2 regions of the Micromonospora sp. NPDC005553 genome follow, and region 2 is predicted to be linked to the other one. Evidence: riboswitches for the same ligand, from Rfam matches in the RefSeq annotation. Region 2 holds a riboswitch; the other holds the start of a gene.
What was found. A riboswitch is a leader RNA that binds a small molecule or an ion and turns the genes downstream of it on or off. The one in region 2 is predicted to bind thiamine pyrophosphate.
Positions count from the first base shown of each region.

Region 1: linked by a shared signal. The riboswitch ahead of ACFYPG_RS29645 (ECF transporter S component) and the one ahead of thiE (thiamine phosphate synthase) in region 2 are both predicted to bind thiamine pyrophosphate.

Region 1 is NZ_JBIAJD010000008.1:221,857-227,621, forward strand. It holds gene ACFYPG_RS29630 (DUF6328 family protein) at 1-283, opposite strand, end outside; gene ACFYPG_RS29635 (sugar isomerase domain-containing protein) at 422-1,171, opposite strand; gene ACFYPG_RS29640 (alpha/beta fold hydrolase) at 1,225-2,055, opposite strand; TPP riboswitch at 2,163-2,267, shown strand; gene ACFYPG_RS29645 (ECF transporter S component) at 2,342-2,935, shown strand; gene ACFYPG_RS29650 (ABC transporter ATP-binding protein) at 3,059-4,489, shown strand; gene ACFYPG_RS29655 (energy-coupling factor transporter transmembrane component T) at 4,486-5,286, shown strand; gene ACFYPG_RS29660 (hypothetical protein) at 5,400-5,543, shown strand; gene ACFYPG_RS29665 (hypothetical protein) at 5,540-5,765, shown strand, end outside.
Region 2 is NZ_JBIAJD010000003.1:548,047-553,811, reverse strand. It holds gene ACFYPG_RS15135 (thiamine phosphate synthase) at 1-701, opposite strand, end outside; gene ACFYPG_RS15130 (thiazole synthase) at 698-1,477, opposite strand; gene thiS (sulfur carrier protein ThiS) at 1,474-1,674, opposite strand; gene thiO (glycine oxidase ThiO) at 1,665-2,831, opposite strand; gene thiE (thiamine phosphate synthase) at 2,825-3,451, opposite strand; TPP riboswitch at 3,446-3,555, opposite strand; gene ACFYPG_RS15110 (ThuA domain-containing protein) at 3,868-5,765, shown strand, end outside.

The DNA of each region.
Region 1 (5,765 bases), on a different contig from region 2:
TCCGGTGCGCGAAACGGACCAGTTCCGGTTTGCGCCCCTGCCGGAACAGCGCCCGGTGGAACGCCACCGGCGAGATGATCATCGCGGTGGCGGCGGCCGCCGCGAGCAACGCCACGATGTAGACGTCGCGCTGGAACTCGCTGGTCTCGTTGAACCCGTTACTGAACGGCAGGGTGAGCAGGAAGGCGAAGAGGATCTGCACGCCGGTCTGGGCGACCCGCAACTCCTGCAGCAGGTCGGCGAAGTTGCGCTGCCAGCGCTGCTTCTCGGTCTCCTTCGACACGCGCTACCTCCGGTGAGACGCTACTGCCGGCGGTCCCGCCCGCCGGCAGCAACGCCAATGCCCCACCCGGCCGAGCGCGAAACAAGTTCACGACACCTGCCGTTCATCTCGGCGACGCGCGTCGGCCGCCCGGCGGCGTCAGGACCCGCGTCGGATCCGGCCCGCGTACCGCGCTTCCAGCTCGTTGTTGTGCGCGTCGCCGTCCGGGATGTTCGCCGACAGGTAGACCGGGGGTCGCTCCCCCGCCGCCAGCAACCGCGCCACCACCTCCACTGTCACCTGCTGCGCCAGCAACGCCGCGGTGATCGAGGAGACCGCGCCGACCGCGCCACCGCCCGGCAGGGGCAGCGTCGCGTCGCCGTACGGCGCACCGTTGTCGAGCACCACGTCGGCGAGGTCGCTCAGCTTGCGCCCGGACGGGTGCCGGGAGGCCATCCGGCCGGAGTGCCGCGCCGAGGTGATCGCCACCAGCCCGTGACCGTGTTCCTTCACCAGCGTGGCGAACTCCACCATCGCGCCGTTGACGCCGGAGTTCGAGGCGAGCACGAAGACATCGGTGGGGCGCACCGGGGCCAGCTCGTAGAGGCGGTGCGCGACGGCCGGGTCCCGTTCCAGCAGCGGGCCCAGCCGGTCGGCCGGCTCGCCGCCGAGCAGCACCAGGTCGCGTAGCGCGATCCGGTTGGTAGGCACCAGACCACCCGCCCGTCCGGCGATCTCCATGGCGAGGGCCTCCGAGTGCCCGGTGCCGAACGCGTGCACCACACCGTCGGCTCGGACGGCCTCGGCGATCAGGTCGGCGGCCCGCCCCACCGCCTCCCGCTGACTGGCGGCCACCCGGCCGATCGTCTCGGTCACCACGGCCAGGTAGTCCTCGGCACTCACCGTCATACGTCCTCCGTCGTTCGATTGCGGGCCAGCAGCCCGTTGGTGTCCACTGCTGCTCAGGCCGTCCCGCCGGCTCGGGCCAGGATCGCCTCGGCGAGCGGGGCCGGTGCCGCGTCCGGGATCCAGTGACTCACCCCGGGCAGCTGCACGAAGCGGTAGTCGCCGGTGACGTTCTGCGCGCACACCTCGGCGGCGGTCCGGCCGATGGCGACGTCCCGGTCACTCCAGACGTACGTGGTGGGCACCGCGACCGGGCCGACGCCGGCCAGGTCGGCGCGGGACATCGCCCGGTACCAGTTCAGCGCGGCCGTCAGCGCACCCGGCTCACGCATCGGGTCGGCGTACCGGTTCACCCGGGACGTGTCGCCCACCCCGCCGAGCATCTTGCGCAGCGCGGTGGCGTGCCACGCCAGCAGGACCTTCTCCGCTTTTTCGGGCTTGCGGAACAGGGCGATGTACGACGAGCGGGCCTTCTGTTGGGCGTCGTTGCTCAGGGCGTGCGCCATGGCCGCCGGATGGGGTACGGACACGGCGGTCAGCGTGTGGACCCGCTCGGGGTGCCCGGCGGCAACCGCCCAGGCCACTATCGCGCCCCAGTCGTGGCCGACCAGGTGCACGGCGTCCAGCCCGAGCGCGTCGAGCACCGCCACCACGTCGGTGACGAGTTCGGGAATCCGGTAGTCGGCCACCACCGTGGGCCGGGCACCGGGTGAGTAACCGCGCTGGTCCAGCGCGTACGTGCGCAGCCCGCCCGCGTGCAGCGCCGGCACCACGTCGTCCCACTCGCCGCTGTGCTGGGGGAAACCGTGCAGCAGCAGGACGGGTACGCCGTCCGTCGGACCGCCGACGGTCACCTCGAACGTGAAGCCTCGCGCATCAACCCGCATGATCGGAAGCGTACCCAGACGGCGGTCGGCCGCTCGCTCCCGCAGGTCAGGCGGATGCCCTGCTGGGCCCGCGCCCCTGGTCGGTGTTAGCGTCAGCGAGACAACTTCATATCCGACAGGGGAGCGCACAGCGCTGAGAGTGCGGGCACGCCCGCAGACCCTCGAACCTGATCTGGGTAATGCCAGCGCAGGGAGTTCGGTCGACCTCCAGCCGCGCCGCAGTCCGGTGCCACCGGACGCGGCGTGCGTCTTCTCCTGGTTCGCACTCACGAACTGGGAGCAACACATGACATCCACCACTGACACACACCGTTGGCGCACCATCGACATCGTGGTCGCCTCGGTGATCGCGGTCGCCTTCGGCGTCATCTTCTGGGCCTGGGGCCTGGTCTGGAGCGCCACCGAGGGCGCGTTCGCCTTCTTCCCGCCGGCGCAAACGCTGCTCTACGGCGTCTGGCTGATGCCGGCGGTGATCGGTGGGCTGGTCATCCGCAAGCCCGGCGCCGCGCTCTACTGCGAGACCGTGGCCGCGGTCCTGTCCGCGCTGCTGGGCAGCCAGTGGGCCGGCACTGTCATTCCGCAGGGCATCGTGCAGGGCATCGGCGCCGAGCTGGCCTTCGCCGCCTTCCGGTACCGGTCGTTCCGCCTGCCGACCGCGGTGTTCGCGGGCGCGCTGACCGGCCTCAGCGCCGCGCTGTTCGACTTCTTCGTCTGGAACGTCGACTACGCGCTGACCGACTACCGCATCCCGTACGCGCTGCTCACCATCGTCAGCGCCACAGTGATCGCCGGCCTGGGCGGTTGGCTGCTGACGAACGCCCTGGCCAACACCGGCGTCCTGGACCGCTTCCCGGCAGGCCGGAACCGAGCCCTGATCTAACCCCCACCAACTCGCGTCGATCATGAGGTTGACGGGCGGATGGATCTCCACAACCACCGTCAACCTCATGATCGACCGTGCAGGGTGAGGTGGGGCGGGGCGCGGCTGGGAGGGGGTCGTTTGGTGGGCGGGGTACTGCTGCGGGGGTTCGGGTGGCGGCACGCTGGGCGGCGGGCCTGGGCTCTGCGCGGGGTTGATCTGCGGGTTGAGGCTGGGGAACGGGTTCTGCTTCTTGGGCCGTCCGGGGCTGGCAAGAGCACACTGCTCAGCGCTCTGGCGGGGCTGCTCCCGGAGGACTCCGGCGAGCAGGAGGGCACCGTCGAGATCGACGGGCTCGACCCCCGCAAGGGGCGGGAACGGGTCGGCATCGTCTTCCAGGACCCGGAGACCCAACTGGTCATGGCACGCTGCGGCGACGACGTCGCGTTCGGGCTGGAGAACCGGGGAGTACCGGCCGACGAGATCTGGCCCCGGGTGGACGAGGCGCTGCGCCGGGTCGGCTTCCCGTACTCCCGGGACCGCCACACCGCCGCGCTCTCCGGCGGTGAGCAGCAACGGCTCGCCCTGGCCGGCGCGCTGGCCCTGCGCCCCGCCCTGCTGCTGCTCGACGAGCCGACGGCCAACCTCGACCCGACCGGGGCCGAACTGGTCCGGCACGCGGTGGCCGGCGCGCTGGACGCCGACACCACGCTGATCCTGGTCGAGCACCGGGTCGCCGAGGCACTGCCGCTTGTCGACCGGGTGGTCGTCCTGGAACCGGGTGGCGGCGTCCGCGCGGACGGCCCGCCCGAGGCGGTCTTCGCCGCCCACGGCGCCGCCCTGGCCGCCGAGGGGGTCTGGGTGCCCGGTCACCCCATCGCGCCCCGACCGGCCACCGCCAGCCCCGGGGAGCTGTTGCTCACCGCCGACCGGCTCGGCCTGCCGCCCCGGCTGGGCCCCACCGACCTGGCGGTACGCGCCGGTGAAGCACTCGCCGTACGCGGACCGAACGGTGCCGGCAAGTCCACCCTGGCGTTGCTGCTCGGCGGTCTGCTCAGGCCGGGCAACGGGCAGGTCACCGCGACCGCCGAGTTGGCCGGCGCGGACCACCGCACTCCCCCGCACCGGTGGCGGGCACCCGCGCTGGCCCGACGCATCGGGTCGGTCTTCCAGGACCCGGAGCACCAGTTCGTCACCAGCACCGTCTTCGACGAGCTGGCGCTGGGCCCGCGCCGCACCGGTCAACCCGAGGCTGCCGTCAAGGCAACCGTAGCCGGGCTGCTGGAACGGCTACGGCTGGCCCGACTCGCCGCCGCCAACCCGTACACCCTCTCCGGTGGCGAGGCGCGGCGGCTGAGCGTGGCGACCGCCCTCGCCACCGCGCCACGCCTGCTGATCTGCGACGAACCCACCTTCGGTCAGGACCGGCGGACCTGGCGGGAGCTGGTCGACCTCTTCGCCGACCTGCGCGACGCCGGGCACGCCGTGGTCACCGTCACCCACGACGCGGACTTCGTCACCGCGCTCGCCGACCGCACCGTCACCCTGCACCGAACCCCGGACGACCACCGATGATCAGCATCGAGCCGGTCGCCGCGCCGGACGCCCCGTTGGCCCGCCGCAACCCGGTGGCGAAGGTCGCCGCCGCACTCGTCTTCTCGTTCACCCTGCTGGCGACCCTGGACCCGGTGGCCCCGGCAATCGCCATCGCCCTCGAACTGGCCGTCCTGCCGCTGTTCGGCATCCGCTACCGGGTGCTGGCCCGGCGGGCCTGGCCACTGCTGCTCAGTGCCGCCGGCATCCTGGTCACCCTCGTGCTGTTCGCCGCCGACCGGTCCGGCCGGGTCCTGCTGGACGTGGGACCGGTGCTGGTGAGCACCGGCGTCCTGCTCACCGCGCTCGGCCTGGTACTGCGGGTGTTCGCGGTGGCCCTGCCCGGTGTGATCGTCTTCGCGACCACCGACCCCACCGACCTGGCCGACGCGTTGATCCAGAACGCGAAGGCACCGGCCCGGTTCGCCATCGGTGCGTTGGCCGCGTTCCGACTGGTACCGCTGCTCGGTCAGGAGTGGCAGATGATCAGCATGGCTCGACGCGCCCGGGGCGTCGACGCGGGACGCAATCCGGTGGCGAAGCTGCGACTCTTCGCCTCCACCGCGTTCGCGCTGCTGGTCGGGGCCATCCGCCGAGGCACCCGACTGGCGGTGGCGATGGACGCCCGCGGATTCGACGCCGGCACCCCGCGTACGGTCGCCCGGCGGCAGCGCTTCACGGCGGCCGACGGGCTGCTGGTCGCCGGTGCAGCGGCGCTGGCCGGGGCGGCGCTGACGGTCAGCGTGCTGCTCGGCACGTTCCGCCCGCTGCTCGGCTGAGGGCGGCTACGCAGTCACCTGTTCGCGTTCCTGCCGTGATCGGGACTCCCGACGTTCCGCTGGCCGCAGCAGATTGACCCGGACGCCTCCCGCGAACGCGACTGGAGCAGCACATGGGACACGGACCGGCACCCCGCGATGACCACGACCAGACGGCCGTCACCGACGGACTCCCGGCGCTGGACCGCTCCGCCCCGGTCGCCGAGCACTGCCGCGCGTACGGGTCGGGCTGCTACGCCTGGGCGCTGAACCGGTGATCGTCGGGCTGAGCCTGGGCCACCGGACCGTACGGGAGGCCGAGCACTGGCTGGCCGAGCACGTACCCCCGCTCGACCTGCCCGACCTGGTGGCCTGCACCCACCTGTCCTGGGCACCGCATCCACACGTGGCCCTGAGCCTGGGCAGCGACCTGTCCGACGACCGGCTGGCCGGGCTGCCGGCGAGCCCCGCCGAGCTGAGACAGGCCGCCGACCATGCGG
Region 2 (5,765 bases):
CAGTGCCCACTCCGGGCGGTCAGGCTTGATCCCTGCGTGGGCACTGTCGGCCGCAGCCCTGACGTGGGGACCTGGGTGACCCCGCGCCGGGTTCGGGTCAGCACAGGGGTGACCGCCTCGACATAAGCGCTGGTCAGACTCGCCGCTGTTTCGGCGGGGTCTTCTGCTCGCATCAGTGCGCCCAGTACGGCTACTCCGACGACTCCTGCTTGGACGCAGGCGATCACCTGTTCCGGTGTCTCGACTCCGCCGAGGGCCAGCAGGGGCACCGGGCTGGCGCGAACCAGGCTGCCCAGGCCTGCAACGAGCAAGGGTGGGCCGTAACCCGGTTTGGTCCTGGTGGGCCAGACCGGGGAGATGGTGGCGTAGTGCTCGGTGGTCAGGCGGTCCAGCTCGCTGCGGTCGTGGCAGGAGCGGCCTACCAGGGGGTGGGTTGGCGGCGGGTACGGGCCGGCGGCGGGCAGGTGCACGGCGTCACCGCCGAGCGGGTCGGGGCCGGCCACGATGAGGGTTCCGCCGACGTCGGCGAGGATCGCGCGCAGGTCGGCGGCGAGGGCGGCGCGTTCGGCGCGGGGCAGGTCCTTCTCCCGCAGTACCACCCAGCGCACTCCCCCGGCCACGGCTCCCGCCACGACCCGGTCGAGCCCCTCCCGCGCGACGAGCCGGTCGGTCAACACGACAACCCCGGACGGCGGGGTCACAGCTCGGGTCTTCCCTCGTCGGGGGTGGAGGCGAGCGCGTGGAAGCGCCGCTCGATCCGGCCGGCCTGGGCCGCCAGCCGGCCCGCCTCGACGGCGTACCGCATCGCGGTGGCCATCGCCACCGGGTCGGCCGCGCGGGTGACAGCGCTGGCCAGCAGCACCCCGTCACAGCCCAGCTCCATTGCCAGCGCCGCGTCGGACGCGGTGCCGATGCCGGCGTCGAGGATCACCGGCACGTCCACACCCTGCCGGATGAGTCGAATGTGGTGCGGGTTGCCGATGCCGAGCCCCGAGCCGATCGGGGAGCCGGCCGGCATCACCGCCGCGCAGCCCACGTCGGCGAGGCGGCGGGCGAGCACCGGGTCGTCGCTGGTGTACGGCAGCACTGTGAAACCGTCGGCGACCAACTCCTCGGCGGCGCGGAGCAGCTCCACCCCGTCGGGCAGGAGCGTCCGCTCGTCGCCGATCACCTCCAGCTTGACCCAGTCGGTGTCGAACGCGTCCCGGGCCAACCGGGCCACCTTCACCGCCTCGGTCGCGGTGTGACAGCCGGCGGTGTTCGGCAGCAGGCGTACGCCGCACCGGTCCAGCAACTCCAGCAGCCCACCCGTGGAGCCCGGTGCCGTGCCCACCCGGCGCAGCGCCACTGTGACCAGCTCGGTGCCGGACGCCCGGATCGCCTGCTCCAGGACGTACAGGTTCGCGGCACCGCCGGTGCCGAGGATCAGCCGTGAGGTGAAGGTCTCCCCACCCAGCTCGAACGGCACGCCGCTCACCCGCCCTGCGCCGCAGTGAGCACCTCGACCCGGTCACCGTCGCGCAGTGCCCGTGCCGGCCAGCCGGTCCGGGGCACCACCTCGCCGTTGACCGCGACCGCCACCCCACGTGGGTGCGCCACGATGTCGCGGACCAGGTCCGCCACTGACGCGCCGGCGGCGACGCTGCGCCCGGCCCCGTTCACTGTCAACTCCACAGGTCCCCCTCCACACTCGGTTCAGGTCCGCCCGACGCGGCCACCGCGGCACCGCCGAAGCGGTCGGCCCGGAAGGGCGCGAGCATCGGGTCGGGTACGCCGCCCAGCACCAGCTCGGCGATCAGGTCGGCGGTGATCGGGGTGAGCACGATGCCGTGCCGGTGGTGCCCGGTGGCGACCAGGACGTCCGGTCGGTCGGGCAGCGGCCCGAGGATCGGCGCGTTGTCCGGGGTGCCCGGGCGCAGCCCGGCGACCGCCTCGACCAGGTCGTACTCGGCCAGCTCGGGCAGCAGGTCGACCCCGGCGCGCAGCAGCCGTTGCACAGCACCGGCGGTGACAGTGGTGTCCGAGCGCTCCTCGACCGTCGCGCCGAGCACCACCTCACCGTCGGCGCGGGGCACCAGGTAGACGTGCTCGCCGTCGGCGTACCCCCGGATCACGTGCCGGAAGCCCGGCGCGACGCCGTCGGGCGCGCGGAGCCGGAGGATCTGACCTTTCACCGGCCGCACGGGCAGGCCGGTGAGCGCTGTGGCCCCGCAGCCGGCGGCGACCACGGTGACCGTCGCGTCCACATCAGACAGCTTCCGGACCGGCTGCGGCACGAGCACCGCGCCGGCCCGCTGCGCGGCCGTGCGCAGCGCCGGCACCAGCAGCCGGGGGTCGACCTGATGGTCGGTGGGCGCGAGCGCGCCGCCGCGCACCCGTGGGGCGAGCGCCGGTTCGCTGTCGCGCAGCTCGCTCGGGCGCAGCGGCGTCACGGGCAGGCCCAACCCCTGCTGGTACGCCCACAGCCGGCGCGCCTCGGCCAGGTCGTCGCCGGTGAGCCCGACCATCAGGGTGCCCTCGGTCCGGTAGCCGACCTCGACCCCGGTCGCCTCGGTCAACTCGGCGGCGAACGCCGGCCAGCGGGCAGCGGATGCCAACAGCAACCCGGTCAGCTGCCGCTCACCGAAGTGCGCCTCGGCGACCGGAGAGAGCATGCCGGCGGCCACCGCCGACGCCCCCGAGCCGGGTGCCGGATCGTGCACCACCACCCGCAGCCCGCGAGCGGCGCAACGCCAGGCGATGGCCAGCCCGATCGGCCCCGCCCCCACCACTGCCACGTCCGGCCGGACCCGGTCGCTCGACGGCGGTGACGGGGACCGGCCGGTCAGCACGTCAGAGCCTCGATCAGCTCGGCGGTTGCCCGTGCCGGGTCGGCGGCGGAGGAGACGGCGCCGACCACCGCCACCCCGTACGCCCCGGCGGCCCGCAGCGCCGGCACCCGGGCCGCTGTCACTCCGCCGATCGCGATGACCGGAACGTCGACGGCGTCGACGACGGCGCGTACTCCGGCGGGCCCGATGGGGTCCGGCAGGCCGGTCTTGGTGCTGGTGGCGTGACACGGACCGACGCCCAGGTAACTGGCGCCCGCCGCGACGGCCTCGGCCGCCGGGCCCGGCGCGCGAGCGGTGGCGCCCAGCACACCGGTGGGGCCGAGCACCCGGCGGGCGGCGGCGACCGGCAGGTCGTCGACGCCGACGTGCCCACCTGCCGCGCCGAGCGCCAGCGCCACGTGCAACCGGTCGTTGACCAGGCAGGTCGCCCGGTACGGCGCGCAGAGCGCCAACACCCGCCCGGTCAGGTCGTACGCCTCGCGGTCGGTGGCGGAATCCTCGACCCGGACCTGCACCACCAGGTCGGCGTGGGCCACGGTGAGGGCGGCGCGGACCACGGCGAGTGGGTCGCGACCGGGTCGGGTGTCGGTGACGAGATGCAATCGCCCCAGGGACGGCATGGCAACGCTCCTCCCTGCGCCGGCATTATCCGGATCAGGTTCGACGGTCGGGGGCTGTCAGCCCCCCTCTCAGCCCGGTACACCGGGCTCCCGTGGGTTACTTGCGTGTCACCGTACGACAGATCCGGCGGCCTGCCAAGGCGCGGGGTCGGCGGTGGCCGGCCGGGCCGGCGCGTCAAAACGAGCTAGATCCAATGGGGCACTTCATACGGTCCTGTTCGGAATGTCGCCTCCCGTTGCAGAACCGTTACCCGTCCGCATCTTGCCCGACATCGAACCAGCCGAATTAATTTGTTCAGCGATTCGACAAAATGTCGGTGGGGGCACCCTGGCACGGTGTGACCACCGGCTCCATCAGGGACGGCCTTCGGCGAGCCGACTCCCGCGAGCTCTGTCACTACGACACAGGAGGCGGCGTGTCCCGTTCTCGTCGTGCCCGCGTACCAATCACCGCAACCCTGATCTCCCTGGCAATGGCCTCGACCACCCTGTTCGGCGCGCCCGCGCAGGCGGCCGCCCAGGCTCCCCCACGGGATGCGAAAGCCGCAGCCCCGGTCAGCCAGGTGGCGCCGAAGGCGCCAAAGGCCGCGGCCGATCCCTTCTCCGTCCTGATCTTCTCCAAGACCGCCGGCTTCCGGCACGACTCGATCCCCACCGGCGTCGCCGCCATCCAACAGCTCGGCGCCGCCAACGGATTCACAGTGGACAACTCCGAGGACGGCGCAGCATTCAACGACGCCAACCTGGCGAAGTACAAGGCGGTGATCTGGCTCTCCACCACCGGTGACGTGCTCAACGCCGACCAGCAGGCGGCGTTCGAGCGCTATGTGAAGGCCGGCGGCGGCTACGTCGGCATCCACGCCGCGTCGGACACCGAGTACAGCTGGGCCTGGTACGGCGACCTGGTCGGCGCGTACTTCGCCAACCACCCGCAGAACCAGACGGCCACCGTCAAGGTGGAGGACCACGCCCACCCGTCCACGGCCGGATTGCCGGACCGGTGGTCCCGGTTCGACGAGTGGTACAACTACCAGAGCAACCCCCGGCCGGACGTGCACGTGCTGGCCAGCCTGGACGAGAAGAGCTACACCCCCGGCGCCGGCGCGATGGGTGCGGACCACCCGGTCGCCTGGTGTCAGGACTACGACGGTGGCCGCTCCTGGTACACCGGTTTGGGGCACACCCGGGAGTCGTACGCCGAGCCCGAGTTCCTGTCCCACCTGCTCGGCGGCATCCGCACCGCGGCCGGCGTCGAGAACGCCGACTGCGGCGCCTCGAAGACCTCGAACTTCGAGAAGGTCACGCTGGACAGCAACACCAGCAACCCGATGGAGCTGGACATCGCCCCCGACGGGCGGGTCTTCTACATCGAGCGTGACGGTCGCGTGCAGATCGTGAAGCCGGACACCGGCAACACCGTCACCGCCGTCGACCTGGACGTCTTCACCGGCAACGAGGACGGTCTCATCGGCATCCGGCTCGACCCGGACTTCGCCACGAACAACTGGGTGTACCTGTACTACGCCCCGAACGACGGGGTCACCCGCAACCTGCTGTCCCGCTTCACGGTCACCGGCGACACCATCAGCCTGGCCAGCGAGAAGCAGGTGCTCCGGGTCGACACCCAGCGCAACACCTGCTGCCACGCCGGGGGCAGCATGACCTTCGACGGCGACGGCAACCTCTACCTGGCAACCGGTGACAACACCAACCCGTTCGAGTCGAACTCGTACTCGCCGCTCGACGAGCGGGCGGGCCGCCAGGACTACGACGCGCAGCGCACCTCCGCGAACACCAACGACCTGCGCGGCAAGGTGATCCGGATCCACCCGGAGGACGACGGAACGTACACGGTTCCGGCCGGCAACCTCTTCGCGGCGGGCACCGAGAAGACCCGTCCCGAGATCTACGCGATGGGCTTCCGCAACCCGTTCCGGATCGGCACCGACCCGAAGACCAACACGCTGTACGTGGCGGACTACGGGCCGGACGCCAACACCGACAACCCGAACCGCGGCCCCCGCGGTCTGGTCGAGTGGAACATCGTCACCCCGGGCAACTACGGCTGGCCGTACTGCACGGGCACGAACGAGGCGTACAACGACTACACGTTCCCGTCCGGTCCGAGTGGCCCGAAGTTCGACTGCGCCGCACCGGTCAACAACTCGCCGAACAACACCGGCCTGACCAACCTCCCGCCGGTGGTCCCGGCGACCGTCGACTACGGGTACGCCGGTGACGCGCGCTACCCGGAGATCGGCGGCGGCGGCGCCCCGATGGGTGGCCCGGTCTACCGTTACGACGCCGACCTGAA